2 regions of the Cyanobium sp. ATX 6E8 genome follow, and region 1 is predicted to be linked to the other one. Evidence: predicted binding sites of a transcription regulator. Region 1 holds the regulator's gene; the other holds the start of a gene.
The links. Region 1 encodes NtcA, which controls nitrogen genes in cyanobacteria. Its sites were predicted from a motif close to GTANCNNNNGNTAC; they were not measured.

Region 1 (14,074 bases):
CAGGGAGTGACAGGCGCCTTGGTGGGCCTGGTCGACCCCGCGGCAGCGGGATCATCCTATGGGACTCGGCTTGCCATCCAACGATGCCTGAGGCCCCTGCACCAGGGCTGCCCCTGCGGATTGAAACGTTTCAGTCACGTTCGCCTCCGTCTCGTTCCCGTTGGGATCTGCAGCCACTCTGGAGCTGCCACCAGGCGGATGGCTCCCTGGGGCCTGCCCTGGATGACCCCTGGGGGGCGCGGCATCGGCCCGATTGGGCGGCCCGGGGGCTGGTGATCTGGCCTCGCGGCGGCCAGTGGCGGCAGCTGACCCTGGATCTGGCTTGCCCACAGGACTGGCGGCAGCTGCAGGCTCCGGCGCCGGTGGCCCAGGCGCGACTGGTGCTGCGCTGGTGGGCCGACCAGGTGGAGTTGCGGGTGAACGGCCAGCCCGTGCATGCCGGCGACCTGTTTGACACGGCCTGCCGCTGGCTGTTGCCCGAGAGCTGGTGGCAAGGAGAGGTGCTGCAGCTCGAGCTGCGGCTGCGCAGCCCCCTGCACGACGATGGCGCCCTGATCGAAAGCCGGCTGGAACTCGAACCTCTGGATCCGGCCGATCCTGCGGCCCTGCTGGCCGAGACCAAGGCTGAGCTGGCCCAGATGCGGGCGGGGCAGCCGCTGGCGGGCGGCTTCCATGTGCTCGGCCATGCCCATCTGGATCTGGCCTGGCTGTGGCCGGTGGCCGACACCTGGCAGGCCGCCGAGCGCACGTTCGCCTCAGCCCTCGATCTGATCGAGCGCTTCGAGCACCTGCACTTCGGCCACTCCACTCCGGCCCTCTACGCCTGGCTGGAGCAGAACAGGCCGGCCCTGTTTGCCCGGCTGCAGCAGGCGGTGGCCGCCGGCCGCTTCGAGCCGATCAATGGCCCCTGGGTTGAGACCGACTGCGTGCTGATCAGCGGCGCCTCGCTGCTGCGCCAGTTCCAGCTGGGCCAGCACGACAGCGCCGCCAGGTTCCCTGGGCTGGAGCATCCGCTGGCCTGGTTGCCCGACAGCTTCGGTTTCGCCGCCGGCCTGCCTGCGGTTGCCCAGAGCACCGGTGTGCGCTGGTTTTGCACCCACAAACTCTTCTGGAACGCCACCAATCCGTTCCCCCACCGGCTGTTTCGCTGGCGCAGCCGCTGCGGATCCGAGGTGCTGGCCTTGATGACCGCCCCGATCGGCACCGACGGGGATCCGGTTGCGATGGAGCGTTATCGGCTGGCCTGGCAGGGGGCGAGCGGCGTGGATCAGGCGCTTTGGTTGCCGGGGGTCGGCGATCACGGCGGTGGCCCCACGGCCGAAATGCTCGAGCAGCTGCAGCTCTGGCAGCAGCAACCGGAGGCCGCGCCGCAGCACCACGGCAGCCTTCGCGCCTATCTGGCCGCGCTTGAGCCCCTGGCCCCCCGGCTGCCGGTGTGGCGCGATGAGCTCTATCTCGAGCTGCACCGCGGCTGCGCCACCTCGCGGCCAGACCAGAAGCGCCACAACCGCACCCTGGAGCGCCTGCTGCGGGAGGCGGATCTGGCTCAGGCTCTGGCCGGCGCGCAAGGGGCCCTGGCTGAAGCGGAGCCTGCCGACTGGCGGCCGCTGCTGTTTCAGCAGTTCCACGACATCCTCCCCGGCACTTCGATTCCGGAGGTGTTTGAGCAGGCTGAACCCCAGTGGCGCGCCGCCCGCCGCAGTGCCTGCCGGCAGCGGGATCGCGCCCTGCACACCTGGCTGGGGGGAGGGGCGGACTGGTGGGTCGCCCAGCTGCAGCCCCTGCCGGCCCGGGCCCGCACCCTGCGGATGCCGCTGGGCGCCTGGAGCCATGGCGGCATCGGCCTGCCGGCCCAGGCCGCCTGGGCCGGTGGCCAGTGGTTGCAGCTGCCCGCCCTGGCGGGGGTGGAGGCCCTGCCCCTGGAGCGCACCGCAGCCGGGCCCACCGCCCCCATTCCCGCAGCTGTGGTAGAGGCGCCGGTGTGGGTGGAGGGCTGGCGTTGCGGCAATGGTCTGGTGAGCTTTGCGCTGGGTCCGGGGGGCCTGGAGCAGCTCTGGGATGGCGCGGGTCAGCCCCAGCTGGCGGGCCCCCTGGCCTGGCGGCGCTACGCCGATCGGGGCGAGTTCTGGGATGCCTGGGATATCGCCGCCAACTACCGCGACCATCCGCTGGCCTGGGCTTGGAAGGGTGAGCCGATCTGGCTGGAACAGGGGCCGCTCTGCACCAGTTTTCTGTGGCGGGGGCGCTGCGGTGCCAGTGCGGTGCGGCTCGAGGGGCGGTTGCTGGCCAATACCCCCTGGCTGGAGCTGGTGCTGAGCGTCGATTGGCGCCAGCGCCATGAGCTGCTGCGTCTGGAGGTGCCCCTGGCCCAGCCTGCCCAGCGCTGGGCCGCCGACACCTCCGGCGGTGTGCTGGAGCGGCCCGCCCAGGCCGTGACGGCCCGGGAGCAGGCCCGCTGGGAGGTGCCGGCGATCAGTTGGCTGGCCTCGGTGGCGGCTGGCGGTGAGGGCTTGGCGGTGTTGCTCGACGGGCCCCAGGGTGTGTCGGCTTGCCCGGAGCAGTTGGGGATCTCGCTGCTGCGGGCCCCCACCTGGCCCGATCCCGGCGCCGACAACGGCTTTCAGCGCCTGCGCCTGGCCTTGCTGCCCTGCTCCTCCGGCTGGAGCCCCGCCCAGGTGCCCCAGCAGGCCGTGGCTTTCCGCGAGCCCTTCTGGCTGCGTCCGGCGGTGGCCCAGGGCCGGCCTGGGCGGCGTCAGGCTTTTCCTCCCCTGGGCGAGGGGCTGCTGCTGCTGGGCTGCCGGCCGTCAGGAGAGGGCGGAGCCGTGGTGCTCACCGTGCAGAACTGTTCCCCTGCCCGCCGCCGTCTGGAGCTCGGCAGCGCCTGGCACCTGCTCGAGCGCCTGGACGGCCTGGATCAACCGCTGTTGCGTACCCAGGCGTCTGGAGGGGATCCCTGGTTGCTGATGCCCTGGAGCCTGGGGTTCTGGCGGATTCGGCCAGCCAGGGATTGAGCCTCAGTCGTCGTGGTCGTCGAAGGGGTCGGTGAGTCCCTTGGAGGGCGGACCGAAGGCCTGATACACCCCGAAGCCGGTCAGGGCCAGCAGCACTGCCAGAACGGCGAGGGCCACGGATAGGGCCGGAGAGCTGGTGGTGGCGGTGGGGTCCATAGGGGGAAATCGGCGGGCCGGTCGGCGGGCAGGTGACGGGTTGCTTCACAACTGTCTTCGCCCCGGCGCGCTGAGGCACGCAGGCCCCTTACAGTAACGAGAGCGAATCCATGCCCGAGAGGCTGCAGAAGTCATGGCCCAACGCACCCGCCTCGGAGACATCCTGCGCCCACTCAATTCGGAGTACGGCAAGGTTGTTCCCGGCTGGGGCACCACACCCGTGATGGGCATCTTCATGGTGCTGTTCCTGGTGTTCCTGCTGATCATCCTGCAGCTGTACAACAAGTCGCTCCTGCTCGAGGGCATCACCGTCAACTGGAACGGCCTCGGCTGAGCCGGCGCTGTTCGCTCCGCCCCACCCCTTCTCCCATGAACGTCTTCGGCATCGGCCTTCCCGAATTGGCGGTGATTGCTGCCATCGGGTTGCTGGTGTTTGGGCCGAAGCGTCTACCAGAGCTGGGGAAAACTCTGGGGCGCACCCTCAAAGGGTTCCAGTCGGCCTCCTCCGAGTTCGAAAAGGAATTTCGCTCAGCCATCGCCACCACCGATCTGGCATCCGCTGATCTACCGCCTGCGGCGCCTGCCAGCGTCGATCCGGAGCCAACGGCCCAGGTCCTTGATCCGACGCCCTTGCCTGATGATCCGTCGGATGCGCGTCCGGCGGCCTGATCTGCAGTGAGCTCAGGGTCTCCGGCGTCGGCTGCGCCGTTGCAGCTCCTGGTGGGCCTGGGCAATCCAGGCTCCAAATACGCCGCAACGCGCCACAACGTTGGGTTTATGGCGCTGGAGCGCCTCGCCGCTGCCGGGGGCACCGCGTTTCGCCAGCAGCCCAAGTTGCATGGTCTGCTGGCGGAGGTGGGCCAGGGGGCGACACGCCTGCGGCTGTTGATGCCCCAGACCTACATGAACGACAGCGGGCGCTCGATCCGGGCCGCCCTCGACTGGTTTGGTCTGGAGCCGTCCCAGCTGCTGGTGGTGGTGGATGACATGGATCTGCCCCTCGGCAAGCTGCGCTTGCGGGCCTCTGGCAGTGCCGGCGGCCATAACGGCCTGCGCAGCACGATCAGCCATCTGGGCACCCAGGGCTTCCCGCGTTTGCGCATCGGCATCGGTGCTCCGGCCCAAAACCCGGCTGAACGCCGCGCCCGCACCGTGGGCCACGTGCTGGGGCGCTTCAGCGCGGCCGAGCAGCCCCTGCTTGCGGCGGTGCTGGCCGAGGTGGAAGCCGGCATCGGCTTGATCCAGCGCCTCGGGCTGGAGCGGGCCGGTAACCGTCTCAACAGTTTCCAGCCGGAAGACGCGGCAACCTGACGCCATGGCGCGCCTTCCCTCCACCACGGCCCAGCTGCGGGTGCTGCACCAGAGCTTCAGCCAGCGGGTGCTGGAGGGGGAGGTGAGCGCCGGTGGCTATCAGTGGAGGTTTCGTTGGGCTTTCGATCGCGGTGAGCTCAGCGTGGAGCCGTCGTTGGGCCGGGCCCTGATCCAGGACGCCCTGCTGCGCTATCTGCTCAAGGTGGATTACCAACTGGAGCCAGGTGGCGACTACGCCTTCACGGTGCGGGCTCGCTTCTGAGGCCCTGCAGGCTGCGGCGCACCTCCGGCGTGGGCCGCTGCAGCCGTAAGCCGCTGTGTCGCTCCACCAACAGCTGGGCCACCACGTCGTCGATGTCGCGGCGGGGTAGCCGCAGACCCGCCGGCAGCAGCCGCCACCAACCGCTGGCTGGAAACAGCTCCCAGTAGCGATCGCGGGCGGCCAGGGTGCTGCCGCGCTCGTCGACCAGCTCCAGCTTCAGGGCCAGTGCGGCCAGCGGGCCGCGCCAGGTGCCACTGCTGGTGCCGTTGCCCACCACCACCCGGGTCAGCCCCTGGCGTCGCCAGGCCTGGAGCTGGGCCCGGCTCGCCTCCGGGGGCAGGATCGCCGCCTCCAGAACGCGGGCTTGCGCTAGATCGGCCAGCACCAGGCCACATTTGCTGCGGCCTGGATCGAGCCCCGCGATCAAGCCCGCCGCCGTCATGGGCGGCGGGGGCCTGGGCCAGCGCCGGCCGGCGCGCCAGGTCGCAGCCAGCGCACCTCCACCGCAATTGGGTCGGGGGTGTCGGCATCGCGCATGGCCACGGCTTCCAGTTGCGCCACCTGGCCCGCTGGCCTTTCGCTCAGATCGCGGCCCAGTTGGCTCAAACGGGCCGCATCAAACTGCAGGCCCTCCGCCGCGGTGCCCTGGCGTTGGGCCTTGGCATAGGCCGCCGCCAACAGCAGGTTGAGCCGGCGATTGATCGCTTCCACGCTGCTGAGGTCGCCTTCGATGGTGGTGCTGGCCAGCACTTCGCCGGCCTTGACGACAGCCCGGTTTGGGCGGAGGTCGGGGAAGGCGAGCACCTGGCGCTCACCCCGCAACACGTTGGCGGCCGACAGGATGCTCACCACCCAGCTGCCGGGTTTGGCCAGGAGTCCCTCCAATTTGGCGATGTCGCTCTTGGGCACCAGCAGGATCTGGCGGTCGACCTGCTGGCCAGGCAACACCCGCCGGAATGCGGAGAGGTTGGCTTGTTGCAGCAGGGCCGTGATCACGGCGCTGGCCTGCTCGGGCTGCTCCAGGGTCACCTTGGCGCTGGCCAAGGTCTGAGCGCTGGTGATCACCACATCGCCGCGGCGCAGGGCAATCAGGTTGCTCTCAAGATCCTTGAGTTCTTGGGCGCCTGCGGCAATGCGGCGGCGCACCTGGGCCAGTTCGGTTTCGGTGCGTCGGATGTCAGCGTCGCGGTCTTGAACCTCACGGCTGAGCCGTGTGCGTTCCACCTCCAGGCTGTTGCGTTGGGCAACCAGCGGAGCCAGTTCCTGACGCAGCTGATTGGCCCGCGCCTGGGCCTGTTCGAACCGCTGTTGCGCATCCCGTTTCCCCTGTTCGGCCCGGTTGAGCTCCTGCTGGCTGGTGGCCAGTTGGGCCTGACTGCTGGCCAGCTGGCGGCGGCTGCTCTGCAGACGATCCTCCAGCCGATCGAGCTCGAACAGACCCGTGCGCAGGCGCTCACTCACCAGCAGCATCAGCCCCAGCGAGATCGCGCTGATCAGGCTGCCGGTGAGCACCGTGATCAACACGGCGGTGCGTCGGGGCCTCAGCTTGAACAGACTGAGGCGCGCCTTGCCAACCCGGCTGCCCAGCCGGTCACCCAGGGTGGAGAGCACTCCCCCCAGGGCTAGCAGCGCCAAGATCAGCAGCCAGCCGGTCACATGCGTCTGCGAACGGGCCCCAGTATCCCTGCCCCTCAGCCGAAGCGCTCAGCTGAAGCGTTTGGCCAGGGCAATCGGGTCAAAGACGGTGATTTTCTTGCGGTCGATCTGCACCAGGCCGTCGTTGCGTAGATCCCCCAGCAGGCGGGTGATCGTGACGCGCGTGGAGCCGATGGCTTCGGCGATGGCCTGGTGGGACAGGCGAAGATCGATGGTGATGCCCTCGCTGCTGGGAACGCCGAAGTCGCGGCAGAGCACCAAGAGAAAGCTCACCAGCCGCGAGCTCATGTCCCGGTGGGTGAGGGTTTCGATCATCGTTTCGGTTTGCAGGATGCGTGAGGAAAGGCCCTGCAGCAGCAGCAACCCGACGCTGGCGTCCTGCTCGATGGCGCGCCGCACCGAGGTGGCTGGAGCGGTCACCATCTCGACCCGGGTGAAGGCCACAGCGTGATAAAAGCGATCTGAGCGCTGGCCCGTGAGCAGGGACAGCACCCCAAACAGGCTGTTTTCCCGCAGCAGGGCCACCGTGATTTCTTCGCCGGATTCGTAGACGCGCGAGAGCCGCACCGCACCGCGGCGCAGCAGGTACACCCGTTCGGCTGGATCGCCGGGGAAAAAGATCGTCTTGCCCCGTTCGATCGTTTCGACGCTGCTGCCGGCCAGCCCGCGGATCACCTCCAGCAGGGTGGGACTGGCCTGGCCAGCGCTGCCCATGCCGGCCACCACCCCTGGGGCCCCGGTCGATGGGGTGGCGGCGGTACGGCTGAATCCGTGGGTGGCGCCAACCATCGTGGCTTAGGCAAGTGGCCGGACCCTAAGGATCACCCGGGGGTGCCCCTGTAGCAACGCACACGATTTACCGTCGCCTTGCTGTTGCCCCTGGCTGGTTTTGGGCGCAGCAGTACGGATGTTTCCACCAGGGATGGTGTCATTCGCTTGTGGAACGGTCCGATCCCGCTACATTCAGGTCCCCGGGGGCCGCAGTCGCGACTTCCCTGGTGGGGTGTCGCGTCCCTGTTTGTCCTGCCCCTTGTCCTGACTCGGTGTTCATGACCGCCAGCTTGCCCGTCCCAGGTCTGACCTCAGGAGCCGGAGCGGGTTTTCCTGCGGTCCAGCACGTTCTCCAGCGCCCAGGCCATCGCCCCCTGGCGGCGGTTTCTCCCGCTCCCGTGCTGCGTTTGGTGGCCCAGCAGGAGGGTCTGCTCCAAATCCACACGGCTCCGTTCCGGGGCAGTTTCGGTGCGGTGCTCAGCCAGGCCCTGCGCACCGCCGGGTTGGGCAGTCGGGTGCTGGTGAGCCAGTTTCTCAAGGGTGGCGTGGATCAGGGGCTGGAGAGCAGCCTTTGGCTTTGTGGCCGTCTGCAGTGGTTGCGGCCCGGGGTGCCCGCCTGCCTCTCGGAGCGGGCCGCCAACCAGGATCAGGAGTCGGTGGAGGCGGTACGCCAGGTGTGGGCCTTCAGCCGTGAGCAGTTGCTCAGTGGCGCTGTCGATCTGATGGTGCTCGACGAGCTGGGTCTGGCGGTGGAGCTGGGCTACATCGACAAGGCCGACGTCGTGGCCACCCTCGATCGCCGGCCGGCCCATCTGGATGTCATCCTGACCGGTCCGGCCATGGCTGCTGAGCTGATGGCGATGGCCGACCAGGTCACCCAGCTGCGTCGAGGTCTCTAATGCTCAAGAACGATCGCTGGATCAACGAGCAGGCCGCGGCCGGAATGCTGCAGCCTTTCCAGTCGAGCCTGGTGCGTCACCTGGATCCCGACACCGCCAGCTCACCGGTGCTCAGCTACGGCTGCTCGTCCTATGGCTACGACCTGCGCCTGTCGGCGAAGGAGTTTCTGATCTTCCGGCACGTGCCCGGCACGATCATGAACCCCAAGCGGTTCAATCCGGCCAACCTTGAGCCTGCGCCCCTGCATGAGGATGAGGATGGCGCCTATTTCATCCTGCCGGCCCATTCCTACGGGCTGGGGGTGGCGCTGGAGAAGATGAAGGTGCCGCCCAATATCACTGTGATCTGTCTGGGCAAAAGCACCTACGCCCGGCTCGGCATCATCGTCAACACCACTCCTGCAGAAGCCAGCTGGGAAGGGCACCTCACCCTTGAGTTCAGCAACTCCTCCGGGGCTGATTGCCGGATCTATGCCAACGAAGGCATCTGCCAGTTGCTCTTCTTTGAGGGCGATCCCTGCGAAACCACCTATCAAGATCGGGCCGGTAAATATCAGCACCAGCCCGAGCGTGTCACCCTCGCCCGCATTTAAGGCGCCAGGCGAGCCTTGTGCAGCCGGCTCTTTTCATACCACTCGGCAAATTGCGGGGTCCAGGCCTGTAAGTGAGGCCACATCAGGTCGCAGAGCTCGCGGATTTCCTGCTGCGCATCGAGCTTGGCCCGCAGGTCGAGGAAGTGCAGGAAGGCCCGCAAGGTGAAGCTCACCACGAAGTGCTGGCGGTAGTCGAAGGGCAGGATGCCGCGCGCGTGCTCTTCAGCGAAGCCCGCCGCCAGCAGGTCGCGGTAGCGCTCCGCCGCCGCCCGGCAGAGATCCAGATCCACGGCCCGCTGCTCGGGGGTGTAGGCGTATTTCTTGCCCTGCCGGTCGCTGTAGCTGCCAACCGGGCGGAGGTAAAACACCTCCTCCAGCTCCAGCTCGCCGTTGGCCGCTTTGCAGATGCGATCGCCCGTGTAGCGCATCGACTGCACGTCAAAGCTCACCCCCACACGGTGCGTGCGCGCCTGCTGCATCACCGAGTGGGGAAACCAGCCCACGTTGAGCACGATCTGGGCGTGCTCCATGGGGCCGTAGTGGCCCCGCTCTCCGGCCAGTAGCCGCTTGATGCAGATCTCGCCCGCCTTGGTTTCGTCAGGCCAGTTGGCCGTGTCTGCGACAACAAACCCCTCGCTGTAGTCCTGGTGCATGCCGGCATACACGCACTGCTGGGGGTTGGGCGTAGCGGCGATCAGGGCGACGCGGAAACGGGGATCCATGGCGGATTTCAGGGGGGAAATTAGGCGTGGCTGCGGGGTCCGGCCATCGTGGCAGCCTTTGGCGCGCCTGCAGCGACTTCGCCCTCTGTGACGTCGACGCTGGTGTTGGAGGTGGTGTTGGGCGTGGCATCGAGGCTGCTGACGGCGCCCATGCCGGCCAGGGCGGGTAGGGGTTCGCCGGCAATCAGGGCGCTGCTGAGGGCCTGCAGTTCTGCCGTGCTGCGGGCCCCGATCGAGCGGCCCACGGGCGTTCCGGCGGCATTGAACAGTTCCAGCTGGGGAATGCCGTTGACGTCGAAGCGCTCCAGCTCCGGCTGCCAGCGGGGGTTGTCGACGTTGAGCAGCACCACATCAAGCGTCCCCCGGTGTTGGGCCTCGATCGTCTCCATGGCCGGCGCCATGCTGCGGCAGGCCTCACACCAGTCGGCGTAAAACTCCACCACCGTCGGCTTGCCGTTGCGCAGGGCCACGGGCAGATCGAGCGACTGGCGCGCTAGGCGCTCCAGGGGCGCTTCGGGGTGCAGGCCACCCCGAAACCACACCAGGCCAGCCGCCAGCAGCACGGCCAGCACCAGCAGCAGCAGGCGTTCGCTCGGGCCTAAGCCGGGGTTTGGCGAGGGGCTGGTCATGGCTGCAGGCTGCGCAGGGCGCACTGAGGGAGCGTGGCTGCACTTTGCCAGTGCTTGCTAGCGTTTTGCTTGAGGTGAACCGGCCTTGTTCGTCCACCGGCCTCCCCTGTGAAACGGCGCCTCACCTTGCATTTTCCCCGCGAAGCGGTGCACCTGCCGATCACCTATCGGTTGGCCGTGGATTTCGACGTTGCCGCCAAGATCCTGCGGGCTCAGATTGCCCCCAACCAGAGCGGCACCATGGTGGTGGAGCTCTCGGGCGACATCGACGAACTGGCGGCCGCTGAGGCCTGGCTGGAGAGCCAGGGGTTGGGTCTCAACCGGGCGCCGGGGCAGATCGCCATCGACCGCGGCCGTTGCGTCGATTGCGGCCTGTGCTCCAGCGTTTGCCCCAGCGGCGCCCTCAGCCTGCGTCAGCCCGCTTGGCAGCTGCACTTCGATGCGCAACGCTGCCTGGTCTGTGAACAGTGCATTCCGAGTTGTCCTCTGGATGCCATTGCCCTGGTGTTGGCTCCCCCGTGATGGCCCTGGTGCGTCTGCTGCTGTTGCCTGTGCGGGCACCAATGCTGCTGGTTCTGGCGGCCATCGCCGTCTACGAGGGGCTGCAGTGGAGCCAGCCGCTGGAGGGAGCCGCTGCCTCGGGAATGGGGCAGTTGTCCAGTTTGTTCTGGTCGCTGGATTGCCTCCACGCCCTGCTGGTGGTGGTGGTGTGCACGATGCCCGATCTGCTGTTGCAGCGGATCTCCAACGTGATGGCGTCCAGCCGGGTGATAAGCCTGGTGATCACGTTGCTGATCGTCACGGTGGGGGGCCTGTATCTGCTGCACCTCAAGGTGCTCACCAACGTGCTGATCCTCGGTTCGACGGTGCTGCTGGCCCGCCTGGATCTGGCCCGGGTGCGGGTGGCGCCTCCACCCCTGATCCTGGCCGGGGCCCTGGGGGGGCTGGTGCTCGCGGGGGCCGGCGTGGGCCGCTGGCTGGCCAGCAGCGGTTAACAGCCCGGCGTGGGCCGTTGCTGGAAGCTCCACAGATTTCCGAGCACCTTTTTGACGTAGAGCCGGGTTTCGGGATACGGGATCGCTTCGATCCAAAGCTCGGGGTCCTGCTGCAGCTGGGGGTTCACCCAGCCGGCTACGGCGCCGGGGCCAGCGTTGTAGCTGGCGGCCATCAGCACGGGGTTGCCCTGCCATTGCCCCAGCAGTTGCTTCAGGTAACGGGCGCCGAGCTGGGCATTGCGGCTGGGATCGCGCAGGGCCTCGGGCCCCAGCGGACCCCCGGCCAGTTCGGCTGCGGTGTCCGGCATCAGTTGCAACAGCCCCACGGCACCGGCGCTGGAGCTCACCCCAGGGCTGAAACGGGATTCCTGCTTGGCCACGGCGGCTAACAGGGTTGCTGGCACGGCCGAGGCCGTGGCGGCTCGCTCCAGCTCCGCCACAAAGCTGGGGGTCTGCAAACTGCGCTCCAGTTGCTGCGCCAGCCCGCAGGACTGACCTGGGGGAAGCCGCAGGCTGGCCTGCTCCAGTTGCCCCAGGCCGATCCAGTGGTCGCCCACGGCGCGGCGCAGCCGGCCTTCCAGCAGCAGCTCCCGCGGAGCGCGGGGGGGGAGGACGCGGCCCGTGCGCCAGTGCTCCCAGGCCTCCAGGGGTTGGTCGAGGCGCCAGAGCCGATCGAGGGCGGGATCGCCGCTGGCCAGGGGCTGCCAGCCGGGCCGTACCAGGGCAGGACTGCGGCGTGGATCGAGGCTGAGATCCCCCTGGCCGAGCCGCACCGCGGCCCGCCAGCCGTAGTAACCCTCGGGATGGCGCTGGAGCAGGCGGGTCCAGGTGCTCTTGGCCTCGCTCCGCTGGCCCTGTTGCCATTGGCTGAAGCCCAGCCAAAAGCGCTGGCGGCCCGCCAGTCCCACCGGCAGCGCACGGTCGATCGGTGCGCTCAGCAGCGCTTCGGCCGTGGCCCACTGGCGCTCCAGCAGGGCCCGCCGGGCCCGTTGCCACTGCAGCTCCCAGCTGGCCGGATCGGCGGGCCAGCGCTTCAGCACCGCCAGCACGGCCTCGGTGCCTGGGGTGTCCAGGGCGCGCCGGGCCTGCACCGGGGCGGTGTTCTGCAGGCTGGCGGGTAGCGCGGCGAGGGCCTGCAGGCTGCTTGGCCCAGGTTGCTCGCTGAGCAGGGCCACGGCCTCGCGGGCCTGGGGGGAGCCCGGCGCCGAGCGGGCCAGCTGCAGCAGCCGGCCCTGGGCCTGCTGGGCGCTGCCGCCGCTGAGCAACGCCTTGGCCAGTGCCAACTGGGTGTCGAGGCCGGGCTGGCTGCCGTTCAAGCAGGCCAGGGCGGCTTCCGCATCGCCCAGTTGCGCCAGGCCACCGGCCAGCTGGTCGCGCTGTTGGGGTGTGGGGGCGGCAGTGGGTTGCCGGCAGGCCTGGCGCAGCCGCGCTGCAGCGCCGGGCCAGCGCACACCGTGGCGGGCCAGGTGCAGGGCGCCGTCGCGGCGCGTCTCTGGGGCCGGGCCCGCCTCCACCGCAGCCGCTAGGGCCGCTGGATGGGCGGCGAAGCGCTGGAGCAGCTCCTGGCGGAGCCTGGGCTGGTCTCGGCCGAGGACGTAGAGCGCATCGGCAGCGGCCGGCGTCTGGGGGAAGCGCCGCAGCAGTTGCCGCCAGCGCTGCTGGGCGGCTTCGCGGTCTGCCAGCGCTTCGGCGGCCAGGGCATCGCGCTTGAGCACCAGGGCGGCGAGGCCATCGCGGCCCCAGCCCTGGCCGCGCAGCAGCTGGCGCGCGCGCGCCGGGTCCTCCCCCTGGCGGCCCAGCAGCAGCAGGTTGGCCTCCCGGCGCCGCGCTGGATCGGGGGAGAGCCGGCTCAGGCGCTCCAGATGGGCCGTGGGGGTGTTGGGGTCCGGTGCCGGGAGTTGGTTCAGCAGGGCCCGACCGCCCACCAGCGCCGCGCCACTACCCAGGCAGGTGAGGGCCAGCAGCAGGGGGAGGCGAGCCAAGGGCAACAGCGGCACGGATTTTGCATTCTTCGGCATTCTGGGGAGGTTCGGATCCGGCCTTGCTGGTGCGCCTGCCCCCTCTGCCCCCCTATCTCTCCAGCCTGCCTGGCGCCGAGCAGCGGCTGCGGGCGTTGCGGGTGCTGGCGGCGGCCGGATTGGTGCTGTTGCTGCGCCCCTGGTGGCCGCTGATCTGGCTGCCGGGCTGGGTGGTGGGACTGCTGCTGCTGTGGGCCGTATGGGAGCTGCTGCGCTGGATCTGGTGGCCCCGGCGCTGGCGTTGAGGGCTCCCGCCAGTCCACGTAGCCTGAGCTCCTTCGCGGCACCTGCCCATGGCCGAGCTGGCTCCCCATCCCGTCGGGCATCCCCTGAGGGGTGGCGTGGCTGGCTTCGGCACCGATGGCATCCGCGGCCGCGTCGGCAGCCAGGTGAGTCCGGCGTTGGCGTTGCAGGTGGGCTTCTGGTGCGATCAGGTGCTGCCCGCCGGCGCGCCGGTGCTGATCGGCATGGATTCCCGCAGCAGCGGGCCGATGCTGGTGGCGGCACTCACCGCGGGCCTCACGGCTGCGGGCCGGGAGGTGTGGACCCTTGGCCTCTGTCCCACGCCCGCGATTCCCGGTGCGATCAGGCGCCTGGGGGCGGCCGGCGGGCTGATGGTGTCGGCCAGCCACAACCCTCCTCACGACAACGGCATCAAGGTGTTTGGCGCTTCCGGCGCCAAGCTCAGCCGCGGCCAGCAGCGGGCGATCGAAGCGGGGCTGCAGGGTGTGGATGGGGGCCCCGGTGCTTCGGGTGGCTTCAGCGGCACCGGTGTCGTGCTGGATCGCCACGATCTGCTGGCCGACTACCAACGCGCCCTGCTGGCCAGCGTTAGGGGTCGCCGGCTGGAGGGGTGTCGGATTGTGCTCGACCTCTGCTGGGGTTCGGCGACGGCCTGCGGCGGGGCGGTGTTCCGCGCCCTCGGAGCTGAGCTCACGGTGCTGCACGGCCAACCCGATGGCGAGCGCATCAACGTGGGCTGCGGCAGCACCCACCTCGAGCCCCTGCGACAGGCGGTGATTGAAAAGGGCGCCGCGATGGGCTTTGCCTT
Region 2 (14,074 bases), on a different contig from region 1:
GTGCCGATGGCCTGAATCTCTCCCCGCCGCTGCGCTGGCACGGAGCACCGAGCTCCACCGTCAGCTTTGCGCTGGTTCTGGAGGATCCCGATGCGCCGGGGGGCACCTGGGTGCACTGGGTGCTGTTCAACCTCCCGGCTGAGCACCAGGGCCTGCCGGCCGGCCTGGATCGGGCACCCCAGCTTCCCAGTGGCGCCTGCCACGGTGCCTGTTGGGGCGTCGCCGACTTCCATCGCATCGGCTACCAGGGGCCGGAGCCGCCACTGGGGCAGACCCATCGCTACATCTTCAGCCTGTTTGCCCTCGACACCAGCCTGGATCTGGAGCCTGGCATCACGGTGGCACAGCTCCAGCAGGCCATGGCCGGCCATCAGCTGGCTACGGCCCAGCTCACGGGGGTTTACAGCCGCTAGTGCTGCACCCCCTCTGGGGCCCAGCGCTGAGACGCTCAAACCCCCAGCCGCTCCCAGATCACGCCCAGGTTCTCCTGGTGCAGGTCGGTGGAGAAGCAGTCGGCCAGCTGCTCGAGGCTGAGGCGGCTGGTCACCTCACCGTCGGCCTCGAGGTTGGCGCGGAAGTTGCCCCCCTCGGTGTTCCAGGCGGTGTGGGCGTTGCGCTGCACGATCCGGTAGGCATCTTCGCGGTTGATGCCGCTCTCCACCAGGGCCAGCAGCACCCGCTGGCTGAACACCACGCCGCCGTAGACGTTCATGTTGCGGGCCATGTTGTCGGGGTAGACCCCCAGGCCCTTCACCACGTCGGTCATCTCCCGCAGCATGAAGTGCAGGGTGGCCGAGCAGTCGGGCAGCATCATCCGCTCCACCGAGCTGTGGCTGATGTCGCGCTCGTGCCAGAGGGCGCAGTTTTCCAGGGCCGCCACTACGTAGCTGCGCAGCACCCGCGCCAGGCCGCTGATGCGCTCGCTGCGGATCGGGTTGCGTTTGTGGGGCATGGCCGAGCTGCCCTTCTGCCCCTTGGCGAAGTTCTCTTCCACCTCGAGCACATCGGTGCGCTGCAGGTTGCGGATCTCGGTGGAGAAGCGCTCCAGGGCGGCGCCCACCAGGGCGAGCGTTTGCACGTATTCGGCGTGGCGATCGCGGGAGATCACCTGGGTGCTGGCCGTATCCGGCTCCAGGCCGAGCTTGGCGCAGGCGATCGCTTCCACCTGGGGGTCGGTGTTGGCGTAGGTGCCCATGGCACCGCTGATCTGGCCCACGCTCACCACCCGCTCGAGGCGATCCAGCCGGTCGCGGTTGCGCTCCACCTCCGCCAGCCAGCCCGCCACCTTGAAGCCGAAGGTGATCGGCTCGCCGTGGATGGCGTGGGAGCGGCCGATCATCACCGTGCCCTTGTGGGCGCGGGCTAAAGCCCTAAGGGCGTCTGCGAGAGCGTCAAGCTCGGTGCGCAGCAGCTGCACCGAGGCCTTCAGTTGCAGTGCCAGGCCCGTGTCGAGCACATCGGAGCTGGTCATGCCCACGTGGATGTGGCGCCCGGCGTCACCCACGTGCTCGTTCACGTTGGTGAGAAAGGCGATCACGTCGTGCCGCACTTCCGCCTCGATCTCGAGGATGCGCTCGACGCTGAAGCTGGCCTTCTGCTTGATCGTGGCCACGGCCTCGGCGGGCACCCGGCCCAGCTCGCAGTTGGCTTCGGTGGCGGCGATCTCCACATCCAGCCAGCTCTGGAACTTGGCTTCCTCACTCCAGAGGTTGCCCATTTCGGGCAGGGTGTAACGCTCGATCAAGGCCGCGTTTGGCTCACGTCCAGACCAATGTATGGGTGCGTCCCCTGGGGACTGGTTAGGCCGCAGTTGTCAGGCCGCCGCAGTCAGGCGACGGTGCTCCACTTCCCAGTGCACCTGATGTCCCCAAGCCTGCTGGCGCACCCAGCAGCGTCCGCCGCGGCACTGGATCAGTTGGAAGGGAGGCAAATCATGCGGTTGGTTGCGCAGTTTGACGAAGCTGCCGGGGTAGAGCAGCTCCAGCACGTTGTTGGTTTTTTGGGCGCGGTGGATCAAGGTGGCCATCGCTGCCGCTTCGAAGTTGGAATATATCCTCCGCTGAGTTTTGAGCGGGAGACGGGCTTGCTTGGAATGTGTTCCGTTTGCGTTGTGGTTTGATCACAAAAGCGCGAGTGCCATGGCCAGCAAACAACGCCTGGATCTGGAGCTGGTGGCCCGCGGCCTGGCCGCCAGCCGCCAGCAGGCCCAACAGCTGATTCGGGCCGGGAGGGTGCGGCAGGGCGATCGTGTGCTCGACAAGCCGGGCACGGAGGTGTTGCCGGAGGCGGAGCTGCTGGTGCAGCAGCCGCCCCGGTTCGTCTCCCGCGGTGGTGAGAAGTTGCTCGAGGCGCTGGCGCGCTTTCCGCTGCAGGTGGAGGGCCGCGTTTGCCTCGATGGCGGCATCTCTACCGGCGGCTTCAGCGACTGCCTGCTTCAGCACGGCGCCGCGCGCGTCTATGGCATTGATGTGGGTTACGGCCAAACCGCCTGGAGCCTGCGCAGCGATCCCCGAGTGGTGCTGCGCGAGCGCACCAACCTGCGCCACCTCAGCCCCGCAGACCTCTACGGCCCGGAGGACCCTTTGCCCGATCTGGCGGTGGCCGATGTGTCGTTCATCTCCCTGGCCCTGGTGTTGCCGGCCCTGCTGGGCTTGCTCCAGAACGAGGTGCCCGTCGATCTGGTGCTGCTGGTCAAGCCCCAGTTCGAGGTGGGCAAGAGCCGCGTCGGCAAGGGCGGGGTCGTGCGCGATCCCGTCGCCCACTGCGATGCGATTGCGGGGGTGATTGCGGCGGCCGGGGCGTTGGGGCTGAAGGCCTGCGGCCTGGTGGCGTCGCCGATCACCGGGCCCGCCGGCAACCACGAATACCTGTTGTGGCTGCGGCGCTTGGGCGTTGTTCAACACGATGTTGCACAAACCGCAAACCCCCAACAGGCAAACCCCCAACAGGTAAACCCCGAACAGGCAACCCCTGCTCCGCTAGCCACGGCGACCGTGGGCCCCGCCCAGATCAAAGCCCTGGTGGCCAGCACGCTGACCACCAGGGCTCGAGGGGATGGCTGAACGGCGCTGGTGCCGACAAGCTCAGCTCAGATCAGATGGCGCCGCTGTCGCGGTCGCCGGTGCGGATGCGGATCACCGAGTCGATCGTGCTGACGAAGATCTTGCCGTCACCGATTTCGCCGGTACGGGCCGCGTCCTGAACCGCTGAAACCACGGTATCGACTTTGTCGTCGTCGACGACGATTTCCAATTTCAGCTTCTGCAGGAACTCCACGGTGAATTCCGAGCCGCGGTAGCGCTCCACCTGGCCCTTCTGACGGCCAAATCCGCGCACCTCGCTCACGGTCATGCCCACGATCCCCGCGTTCACCAGCGCGATCTTGACGTCCTCGAGCTTGAAGGGACGAATGATGGCCTCAACTTTTTTCATAGGAACAGCTCGGGCTAGATAGAAGTCTCTCAGGAAATCCCTGCCGGTGGGAGGGAATCGCCCCATTAGGCCCGAGCTTTGCGGGGGTCGTCGTAGCGGTTGTTACCGGCGGGGGCGCTCGCGCGGGGCGCCGGAGTGGCTTCCCGGTTCTTTCTAGGATCGCCGTGCACGCCGGGCCTCTGGCCGGGCCGTTTCCCCTTTCCATGTCCTCCAGCTCCGCAGCTCCCGCCAGCCCTGATCGCACCCAAACGCCGCTCTATGGCGAGCGGGCCATCGCCGAGGCGGAGCTGATCTGCTTCGACAATCCCCGGCCCGGACGCCCCTACGAGATTTCGATCGAGCTGCCCGAGTTCACCTGCAAGTGCCCGTTTTCGGGCTACCCCGACTTCGCCGTGCTGCGTCTGCTCTATCAGCCTGGCCCCCGGGTGGTGGAGCTCAAGGCGATCAAGCTCTACGTGAACAGCTACCGCGACCGCTCCATCTCCCATGAGGAGGTGGCCAACCGCATTCTCGACGACCTGGTGGCCGCCACCGATCCCCAGTGGATGCAGCTGGAAGCCGACTTCCATCCCCGCGGCAACGTGCACACCGTGGTGCGGGTCAGCCACGGCACGCGGCTGCCCTGCTGACGGGCCACCTCAGAGCTGGCTCAGGAGCTGGGGTAGTTCGGTGGCAAAGCCGGTGAGGTTGCGGTTGCACAGCCCGGCCACGTGCAATTGGCCCTGCTGGCCCGGTTGCTCCTCGGCGATCGCCCACAGCTGACGGGTGGCCAGCAGGCTGAGGCCTCCACCGGCCAGGGCGATGGCAAAGCCGGCATAAACGAGGGGCACGCCCGGATCCCGCTTCAGCAGGATGCCGCTGGCGGGCAGCACGCTCTCCACCCGGATCGGCAGACCCTTCACCTCCACGGGTTCACCACCGGGGGCGATCTGGCTGAGCAAGCTGCCATCGGCGCCGTACACATCCACTGGCCCCTGCTCACTGCTCAGGCTGAGCAGCACCGGCTCGCTGCCATCGGGCCGGGTTGGCAGCACCAGCCCCCACACCTGCTCGCCCAGCTGAGGGAAGCTCTGCAGCGGCAGTTGCAGCAGCGGACTCTTGCCCAGTTGCACCGTGATCGCCGCCAGGGCCCAGTCGGCCTGATAGAGGGTCACTCCCTGGAAGCGCAGCGGATGGTTGACGCTGATTTGCGCCTGCTTCAGCAGGCTGCCTTCGCTGCCGTCGCCCTCAAGGATGCGCAGCTGGGACGTGAATTGCTCTGGTAGGCCGGCGGGATCCCGTTGGATGGCGAAGCGGTCGAGGGCGAGAGTGAGCCGGCTGCTGCCGCGGCTGTCCATCAGCTCGAGGCTGCGGCCGGGGGCCAGGTATTGCTCGGCCCGCTGACCGCCTACGGCCCCCCAGGCGGCACCCAGCATCAACACCACCATGCCGGCATGGACGAGCATGGGGCCCACCCGGCCCACCACCCCCTTGCGGGCCGCCAGGCGCCCCTCCTGGAGCTGGATCTGCCAACCCTGACGCTGCAGCAGCTGGGCCAGCGTGTCCAGGCTGGAGCTGGGGCTAGGGGTGGGCAGGGTTTCGGCCACGCTCAATTTGCTGAGCTGGCGAGGGGAGCGGTAGTCGATCCAGCGCAGGGCGGCCTGCAGGGCGGGCCACTGGCGGCGCCAACTGCAGAGCAGCAGTGACAGGGCCAGCCAGGCCAGCAGCCCTAGAAACCAGCCGCTGGAATAGACATGGTCGAGCTGCAGGGCCATCACCCCATCGCCGCCCAGCAGGCCCAGCCAGGGTTGGGGGTCGTAAAGCCGGTGATAAAACTCGGCGGTTTCCTGCTGCGGGATGGCCGTGCCAACCCCGCTGGCGACGGCAATCACCAGCAGCAGCACAATCGCCAGGCGCAGATCGGAGATCCAGCCCAGCACCCGGGTGAAGCCTCTGATGGAGCTGGTCATCGCCAGTTGGCCACCAGGGTGAGGGCACCGGTGGTGACCAGCACCACGCCGCTGATCGGTGGCACCCATTGACCCACCCGGCGAAGGCTGAGTAGGTGCGGCAAACTGGCCGCCGCGGTGCCCGCCAGCAGCAGCGGCACGACCTGGCCCGCGCCGAAGCTGGTCAGCAGCAGCATCCCCACCAGGGGTTTGCCGTTTTGGGCTATCCAGGCCAGCAGCACCGCTAACACCGGCGTGGTGCAGGGGGTGGCCGCCAGCCCGAAGGCCAGGCCCGCAGCCATCGGCGCCAGTGGCGCCGGCACGCGGCGACGCCACACCTCCGGATCGGGGCCGGCGGGCAGGGGCAGCTTGAGCAGGCCAAGCAGGTTGAGCCCCATCAGCAGGGCCAGCACCGCCACCACAGTCGGAATCAGGCCAGGAATCTGGCCATAGATGCGGCCCAGCAGCCCACTCACCAAGCCCAGCAGCACCAGGGCCGCCACAATCCCTGCAGTGAAGCTGAGGCTGCGCAGCCAGGGGGTCTGACGCTGGGCCAATGCAGCACTGCCGGTTTCGTTGCTGAAGCCGGCCAGGTAGGCCAGGGTGATTGGCAACAGCGATAGCGAGCAGGGGCCCAGGCTGGTGAGCAGCCCGCCTGCAAACACCACGGCCACGGTGCCGGGTGAGGGGCTGGCCAGGGATTGCTGCAGCAGCGCCTCGCTGGTGCGGGCCCAATCGGCCAGTTGGGGCCCAAGGCTGATCATCTGGTCAGCCTATCGGGCGGCTGCGGTGCGCCGGCGGCGGGGGGTGGAGGCGAGGCCGCCTGCTTCCAGCGAGCAGCGGATCAGCAGGCCGCACACCAGCAGGCTGGCCATCAGCGAGTTGCCGCCGTAGCTGATCAGCGGCAAGGGCAGGCCGGTGGTGGGCATGGCGCCACTGGCCACCGCGATGTTGAGAATCGATTGACCCACCAGCAGGGTGGTGCAGCCGATGGCGATCAGGCGCTGCTGGTTGCTGCGGCAACTCAGAGCTACCCGCAGGCCCACAAAACCAAACAGCAGCAGAAACAGCAGCAGCACCACCGATCCCACAAAGCCAAACTCCTCGGCAAACACAGCGAAGATGAAATCGGTGCTCTGGATCGGCAGGTATTGCAGTTTCTGGGTGGATAGGCCAAAACCCTCCCCCAGAACGCCTCCCGAGCCGATGGCCAACAGGCTCTGCACCAGCTGGTAGCCATCGCCCTGGGCATCGCGCCACGGATCGAGAAACGACGCCACCCGCAGGCGCTGATAGTTGTTCATCAGGATGCTGGCGCTGCCGAGCAGACCCCCGGCACCGGCGGCCCCCAGCAGCAGGGGTAGAGAGAGGCCGCCGGCCAGCGCCATCAGCCAGAGCAGCAGGCCGGAAAGGGCGGCGGTGCTGAGGTTGGGCTGCTTGAGGATCAGCAGAATCAGCGCCCCGAACACCCCAAGCCACAGCAGCTTCTGATCGCCGCCGATGCGCTTCCAGTGGGCAAACAGCGCAGCCCCCTGCAGCACCAGGAAGGGCTTCACCAATTCCGACGGTTGCAGCTGGACGGGACCGACCACCAGCCAGCGGCTCGCCCCATTGACGGTGCTGCCGACCACCAGGGTGGCCGCAATCATGATGATGCCGACCCAGAGCCCCAGGGGGGCGAGGTGCAGCCAGCGCCGCAGGCTGGTGCGTAGGCCGAGCCAGAGCAGGCCCCAGCTGGCCACCATCCAGATGAGCTGGCGCTTGAGATAGAAGGCTCCATCGCCCATTTCCCGTTCCGCCACCCACCAGCTCGCTGAGGTGAGCACCAGCAATCCGATCACGCTCCAGAGCGCCACCATGCCCAGCAGCAGCCGCGCCTCTGCGGGCCACTGGTCCCAGGGCAGGGGCAACAGGCCTCCGCCGATGCTGCGGCTTGGCGAGGCGTTGCTGCTGGTGGTGTGGGTTGCGGTTCGGGCCAAGACAAGGAGTAAGGAGTGCCGGAGCGGCACCATCCTGAGGCCCTATTGAGCCGTGTTTGGGTGGTGGTTGTCGAGCCCCTTCGAGCCAATCGGTACCCAATAAAAAAGCCCAGCGAATGCCGGGCATGTGGGAGTTGTGTGGCCAGACCAGTGGAGCTTGACGAGACTCAGTTGCCGACGTTTTGTTGGCGACGGCCAGTGGCCAGTTCCACCTTGAGGATCTTGCCGCCCTGCTTCATGATTCGCTGCTGCTCAGCGAACCAGCTGTCGTAGGGCACCCATTTCGTGAAATAGGTGTTCTGCAGCTCGCGCTGGGTGCGGCTTTTCTCCGGACAGGGGATGCAGGCCGTGATCTTGAACAGACGCATGGTGGTGATCCTCGGGGTGTGCCGCTGGCAGCGGATCAGTTGCCCAGGCCGGAGCAAATGTAGTCGAAATACACCCCCATTTCACGGCCCGCATCAGGACCCACGAGGGCAGCCGTGGTTTCCTTCATGGCCTGGATCGACTGCACGGTGGCGCCGATGGGCACGCCTAGGGAGTTGTAGGTCTCTTTGAGGCCGTTCAGCACACGCTCATCGAGGATCGAGGTATCCCCCGCCAGCATGGCGTAGGTGGCGTAACGGAGGTAATAATCCAGGTCGCGGATGCAGGCCGCATAGCGACGGGTGGTGTACATGTTGCCGCCGGGACGGGTGATGTCCGAATACAGCAGCGACTTGGCCACGGCCTCTTTGATGATGGCTGAACCGTTGGCGCTGATGGTGGCAGCAGCCCGAACCCGCAGCTCACCGCTGGCGAAGTACTGCTCCAGGCGGCCCATGGCCGAACCGTCGAGGTACAGGCCCTGGACGTCGGCCTGGTTGATGACGTTAGTGATGGCGTCTTGCATGAATCCGGCTTGGGTGGCGGGGAATGGGGAAGGAACGTCGCCTCAGGAGAGGGCGCCGATGACGTAGTCGAAGTAGAAACCGGCTTCTTCAGCGTCAGAGCCCGTGAGCAGGCCCATGGCGGCGTTCTTCATTTCCCGCACGGACTCAGCCATGGCGTCCAGGGGAGTGCCGAGGGAGCGATACATCTCCTTGGCGCCGATGATGCCGATCTCTTCGATGGGCGTCACGTCACCGGCGATGATCCCGTAGGTCACCAGGCGCAGGTAGTAGTCCATGTCGCGAAGGCACGAAGCGGTCATCTCCTCGCCGTAGGCATTGCCGCCAGGGGAGATGACGTCGGGACGCCGCTGGAACAGGGCTCCGCCTGCGGTTTTCACGATGCGCTCGCGGCTCTCGCTAAGAACCTGAGCCACGCGAAGACGACGTTGACCAGCGCCCACGAAGGACTTGATCTGGTCGAGTTCGCCAGGGCTGAGGTAGCGGGCTTCGGCGTCCGCGTTGATGATCGAGTTGGAGACGATGCTCATGCAGTTCTGCCTCGAAACAAGCGGCCGCCTTGACGGAGACCGATATCCGGTGGGTAAGGGAAGGATCGACTCGCGCCGATCGTCGAATCATTCTGCGCTAAGCCCCCGCACAGCCCTTGGCAGCGGTAACAGTTCTTCACGGCGCTTTTGACTCGAAGATCCCTTGGGCTGCAATGGTTTTGGTCGATGTTGTTCATAGCGACCGACCGCAGCAATTGTTCATTATTCAGTGGCGCTGATTGGCGCACTTGTTTCACGGTGTGAATCAAAAGTTGTGGCAATTGATGTTTCTGAAGATGAAAAACCCCCCCCCCCGAAGCAAATTCGGGAGGTGGGAAGGTTCGTTAGTGGCCCCGTTGGCCCCTGCCTGTCGATTCAGATGGGGGCTTTCGGCCGAGGGGTGAGGCCGGCGTTGCCCCCATACAGCTCTGCGGTGCGGTTCACCGTGCTGAGGGGGATGCCATCGGCAGTTGCCAGGCCGCGCAGATAGGGAACGGTGTCCTGGCCAAAGGCTTGGCCATATTCTTCACTGCTCAGCAGGGCATCGACGGCCGCCTGTTGGCCTAGGCTGGCTCGTGTGGCCAGGAATGCACTCACTTCCTGGGGCTGGGCGGCCCGTCCGAGCAAGGCGAGGTAGGCGGCTGACGCTGCCCGAAGCAGCGCCATGCGGTTGAGGCGCTGTTGGAAGAGGTCGCTGCCAGCGATCTGGGTGACCAGTTCGGCCACGGTGAGCTGCTGGTTGCGGAATTGGGATTCCGCATCGCCCAGCCGCTCGGCGGCAAATGGAACCCGGTTGAGCAGTTGCTTGTAGACGCTCTCCAGGGCCTCCTGAACTTGGGTTTCGCTGCTGGTGCGGCCCACCTGCACGGGCCTGCCAACGCTCTGGCGACGGCTGAAGCCCTGGGGGCGGCCCGGTTGAATCGCCTTGGCCATCGCGGCGCCAGGTTGGCTGGCGAGTCCGCTGGTCTGGCCGCTGCCCACGGAGGCCCGCCAATTGCCGCTGATCGGGGTCCGCGTGCTGGGGGTGGAGGGTGGGCTGCCGCCGGGCGTTGAGGTCCAGAACCCTGTTGTGGTGGCTGGGGCTTGGTTCCAGCGCCGGGTCGGGGCTGGTGCTTGGCGAATGCTGCCGGGGCCCGTGGGAATGGCCGTTGCCTGGGCTGCCATCGTTTCCCCACCGGCGATCTGGGCGCTCCATCCACCCATCACCACGCGGGGGCGATCGGCCAGGTTGCGCGACACCGTGTCAGTGGTGGTGCGCAGGGTCTGGGGAGCGGCCACATCAGGGCGTTTGCCCGGGGTGATGTCGGCATAGGCCGCCGCATTGAAGGGCCGGTTGAGGGCTGGCACTTGGCGGGCATTGCGATCGCCGGCGGTGATGAACCGCTCATAAGGAACGGTGTCCTCGCCGAAGCAATCGTTGTATTCCCGGCTGTTCAGCATCTTGTCGACGACGCCGTAGAAGCCCGAGCGGGCGGCGGTGTCGAAGTAGGCGTCGATTTCCCAACGCCCGAAGCTGGGGCGGCCCAGGATGCGGCGGTGCATCACCTCGATCGCTTTGGTGATGTAGAGGCCACTCCAGTAGCGGCGCCGGAAGGCGGTGGAGCGGGCCACCTGACGCACGAATTCGCGCAGGCTGATGTCGCCGTTTTCGAGCTTGATTTCCTCGACTTTGTTGCGTTCACCGGCATAGCCAGCGGTGCCGAGGATCTGCACGTACACCGCGTTGATCACCGCCTGGGTGCTGGCCTCTGTGCCGCGCACGCTGGGCTGACCGCCGCGGCGGGGCACGGAACTGCCGCCGGTGGCGATCTGCTGCAGCCGCACCACCTTCGGGCCCACGCGGCGAGGCATGGCCTTGCGGAACTGGACGCTGTCCATCTGGCCCGGCTGGGCCAAGCCGTTGCCGATCAGGATCCGACGGCTGTCGTAGCCGTAGGGCGCTGGGCGGGTGGCCACCGAAGCGGTGCCAGAGGGGAAGATGGCGCCGTAGTTGAGGGCCAGCGGGTCATTGCCGCCGCCGTAGACGTGCTGGTCGGGGAAGGGCTGGCGGTAGGAGGCGTAGAGGGTGACGTACTGGGGGGCGCCTTCAAACGGTGCGCTGAAGCGGAACAGCTTGCGGTTGGACCCCCAGCCGGCGCTCTCCTGGGCTTCTTCACCCAGATCCCGCAGGTAGGGCACGGTTTCCTCCCCGAACACCCGGGCGTACTCGATGGTGTTGATCAGGGCATCCACGAGGCCGTTGAGCCCCTGGGCGCTGACGATGTCGAAGTAGCGGGTGAACTCCTCGCGGGAGCTGATGCCCCGGCCGAGGAAGTGGCGGAAGGCCAGCTCGACGGCCCGGCTGTTGGAGAAGCGGCCGAAGAATTGCTGTCGGTATTCCTTGCTACGGCCGAGGGCGCGGATGAACTCGCGCATCGACAGCTGGCCCTGGCGCACCTGGGTGGCCTCCACCGGGCAGGGCATCTGGCTGTAGGCCTTGGCGATGTCGCGTTCAAACACCTGGCGATAGGCCGCGCGGATCACCTCGGCCTTTTGAGCGCCACTGAGGCGCGGCCGCATGATGAAGCGCTGCTTGCCATCGGCTGCGAGGGCGTAGGTGGCCGGCAGCTGCAGACCCTGGTTCTCAGGGCTGCCGAGGCGCTGGCGGGTCGAGGGGGTGGGCACCTCCAGCTCGGCGATCAGCACGTTGAAGTACTGAATCACCAGCTGGCGGGCCTGGGGATTGTCCTTGCAGAGGCCGGCGGCGGCGGCGCGCATCTCCTGCAGCGCCACATTGGTGGCGGCCAGGGAGCAGGCCTTCTCGAGCACGTCGCGCAGGCCGCGGGTGTTGACGGCCAGGATGCTGGGATCGCCAGCCACCAGGGCATAGCCCACGTAGCGCAGGAACCAGGCCATGTCGCGCAGCGATTTGCGCATCCGGTCGGTGCCGTAGCGGCCCACCGCGATCGGGCTGAAGCCGGTGGGCAGCACCACGCGCACGTCGGCATCGCCGCCGGCGCCCTCGAGCAGACGGGTGATCAGGTTGCCGCCGGAGCTGTCGGTGCCCTGGGCGAAGGTTTGCACCGAGCGCTGGAAGGCGGCCTGGTCGGCGGCGAGGGGCGTTTCATTGCCGCTGGCTTTAGCGGAAATGCTTAGGGGCGCATCCAGATAGGAGAGCGGCGTGCCGCCGGCAAAGATCCGGTTGGCCGCCTTGGCCACGATGAAGTCGGCATTTTCCGAGATCCGGCGCGCGGCCTCCAGCCGCTGCTGACCGCTCTGGAAGAAGGCCACCAAAGTGTCGAGTTCCCCGCCGTCGGGGAAGCGGTCCTGTTGCTCCGCCTGACGGACGCTGGAGAGCGGCAGGGTGTCGTAGCGCTGGGGGGAAACCCTGGTGCTGCCGCTGCTGGCGGTCACGGTCATTGACGAGAGCGAACCGGGCTGGGCCACATTACGGCGGGCCCTCTGGGCCTTCGTCGGGCCATGAACAAATGTTTGCAGCCGCGTCGGGGTCCGCTGTTTGGATCGGGCGCGCAGGCATGAAAAGCTCGGCCGGTTGCCGTTCACGATTCCTGTGCCTGCCCCCGTGCCCGCCAGTGATGCCGCCACGCCAGTGGTGAGCGCCTTCTACGACCGCTTCCCCTACCCAGGCGATCCCCTTCAGGACGGCCCTCCACCGGGATACAACTGGCGCTGGTGCGTTGACAGCGCCTGGGCCGCCGCCTTCGGTGGCCTTCCGTCCCGCCCCAGCAGCGGCCCGCGCAGCTGGCGGATCCTCGATGCCGGCTGCGGCACCGGCGTCAGCACCGACTACCTCTGCCATCTGAATCCCGGTTCCTCGGTGCTGGCGGTGGACATCAGTCCGGGCGCTCTTGAGGTGGCGAGCTCGCGCACCCGCCGCTCCGGGGCCGCAGCCCAGGTGCGCGAGCTGCGTATCGAGCAGCGCAGCCTGCTCGACCTGGCCGGGGAGGGTCCGTTCGACTACATCAATTCGGTGGGGGTGTTGCACCATCTGCGCCAGCCGGAAGCCGGCCTGCGGGCCTTGGCGGGGCTGCTGCGGCCCGGTGGCCTGCTCCATCTTTTTCTGTACGCCGACGGTGGTCGCTGGGAAATTCACCGCACCCAGCGGGCCCTGGCGCTGCTGGGTGCAGGAACAGGCGATGAAGGCCTGCGCCTGGGCCGGCAACTGCTGGCGGAGCTGCCCGAAACCAATCGGCTGCGCCGCCACCACGAGCAGCGCTGGGCCCTCGATACGACGGCCGATGCCAACTTCGCCGACATGTACCTCCACCCCCAGGAGACCAGTTACAACCTGGACCGCCTGATGGTGTTCGTGGCCGCAGCTGGTCTCGAGTTCGTCGGGTTCTCCAACCCGGAGGTGTGGGATCCGGCGCGGCTGCTGCAGGGTGACCTGCTGGAGCGGGCCCAGGCCCTCAGCCCTCGCGATCAGTGGACTCTGGTCGAGGAGCTCGACCCCGACATCAGTCACTTCGAGTTTTTCCTGAGCCAGGGTGCGGTCTGCCTCCCGGACTGGGGTTCCGATGCTGCCCTCCTGGCCGCCCGTGCTGAGGTCAACCGCTGCCTCTGGGGCTGGCCATCGACCAGTCTGATGGGCCCCGATCTGATGCCACTCAGCCTCAGCGCGGAGGGCCTCAGCCTGATGCGGGCACTGGAGGCCGCCCCAGAGCTGGCGATCGACGAGCTGCCCCTGGATTGGCCCCTTGCTCAGCGGCTTGCGGTGGCCCGTCAGCTGCTGGAGCAGCGCGTGTTGCTGCCCGTGCTTTGACCCGCACGTGATAGATTCCACGCGCCTTTTCAGGGGTTGAACGCGGTTGTCAGTTTCCCTCCCCTGCTCCTCCGTTCCCGACTCCGGGAGTGCCGCTCTGCCGGCCTCTTCCGTCTGCGTGGACCTGGAGCAGATGGTGGACTCCACCGCCGTATCGATCCCTGTGGTGGTGGCACCTGCGGCGCACGATCGTGCCTCGGCCGACCCCAGCACCAGCGCTGATCCCAGCAATGGAATGGGCGATTACTTCCGGCTCCAACGGCGGTTGTTGCTGGCCACCATGCTGCTCTCCGCAGCGGCAGTGGTCGTCACCGCCCTCGTCGGTTCCCTTGCCACGGCCTTCAGCCTGTTGGTGGGTGCCCTGGCTGGATTGCTCTACCTGTGGCTGTTGAGCCGCAGTGTCACCCGGCTGGGGGAAAACTCCCGCCGCTTGAGCAGGGCCCAGCTGCTCGTGCCGGTCGCTCTGGTGCTCGTCTCCACCAGGGTCCCCCAGCTCTCCACCCTGCCGGCCCTGTTGGGCTTCCTGCTCTACAAACCGGCGGTGATCCTTCAG

Region 2: KBY70_RS10920 (P-II family nitrogen regulator) is a predicted target of NtcA. The motif match lies at 3,525-3,538, and genes of this name have one in related genera.

What each region holds. Positions count from the first base shown of each region.
Region 1 covers NZ_JAGQCT010000007.1:26,544-40,617, reverse strand. Annotated here, with positions in the region: gene KBY70_RS07550 (alpha-mannosidase) at 84-3,011, shown strand; gene psbN (photosystem II reaction center protein PsbN) at 3,015-3,167, opposite strand; gene psbH (photosystem II reaction center phosphoprotein PsbH) at 3,301-3,501, shown strand; gene KBY70_RS07535 (TatA/E family twin arginine-targeting protein translocase) at 3,537-3,836, shown strand; gene pth (aminoacyl-tRNA hydrolase) at 3,876-4,478, shown strand; gene KBY70_RS07525 (DUF3146 family protein) at 4,483-4,740, shown strand; gene KBY70_RS07520 (resolvase) at 4,718-5,182, opposite strand; gene KBY70_RS07515 (DUF3084 domain-containing protein) at 5,179-6,396, opposite strand; gene ntcA (global nitrogen regulator NtcA) at 6,445-7,185, opposite strand; gene KBY70_RS07505 (cob(I)yrinic acid a,c-diamide adenosyltransferase) at 7,446-8,066, shown strand; gene dcd (dCTP deaminase) at 8,066-8,659, shown strand; gene thyX (FAD-dependent thymidylate synthase) at 8,656-9,381, opposite strand; gene KBY70_RS07490 (thioredoxin domain-containing protein) at 9,402-10,010, opposite strand; gene KBY70_RS07485 (NIL domain-containing protein) at 10,119-10,532, shown strand; gene KBY70_RS07480 (hypothetical protein) at 10,532-11,005, shown strand; gene KBY70_RS07475 (lytic transglycosylase domain-containing protein) at 11,002-12,987, opposite strand; gene KBY70_RS07470 (hypothetical protein) at 13,053-13,268, shown strand; gene glmM (phosphoglucosamine mutase) at 13,317-14,074, shown strand, end outside.
Region 2 covers NZ_JAGQCT010000013.1:37,619-51,692, forward strand. Annotated here, with positions in the region: gene KBY70_RS10900 (YbhB/YbcL family Raf kinase inhibitor-like protein) at 1-413, shown strand, start outside; gene purB (adenylosuccinate lyase) at 449-1,744, opposite strand; gene KBY70_RS10910 (hypothetical protein) at 1,814-2,026, opposite strand; gene KBY70_RS10915 (TlyA family RNA methyltransferase) at 2,139-3,062, shown strand; gene KBY70_RS10920 (P-II family nitrogen regulator) at 3,094-3,432, opposite strand; gene queF (preQ(1) synthase) at 3,636-4,061, shown strand; gene KBY70_RS10930 (cytochrome c biogenesis protein ResB) at 4,071-5,381, opposite strand; gene KBY70_RS10935 (cytochrome c biogenesis protein CcdA) at 5,378-6,124, opposite strand; gene KBY70_RS10940 (FtsW/RodA/SpoVE family cell cycle protein) at 6,134-7,285, opposite strand; gene KBY70_RS10945 (phycobilisome linker polypeptide) at 7,507-7,707, opposite strand; gene apcB (allophycocyanin subunit beta) at 7,743-8,231, opposite strand; gene KBY70_RS10955 (allophycocyanin) at 8,274-8,759, opposite strand; gene KBY70_RS10960 (phycobilisome rod-core linker polypeptide) at 9,135-12,158, opposite strand; gene KBY70_RS10965 (class I SAM-dependent methyltransferase) at 12,322-13,521, shown strand; gene KBY70_RS10970 (ATP synthase) at 13,655-14,074, shown strand, end outside.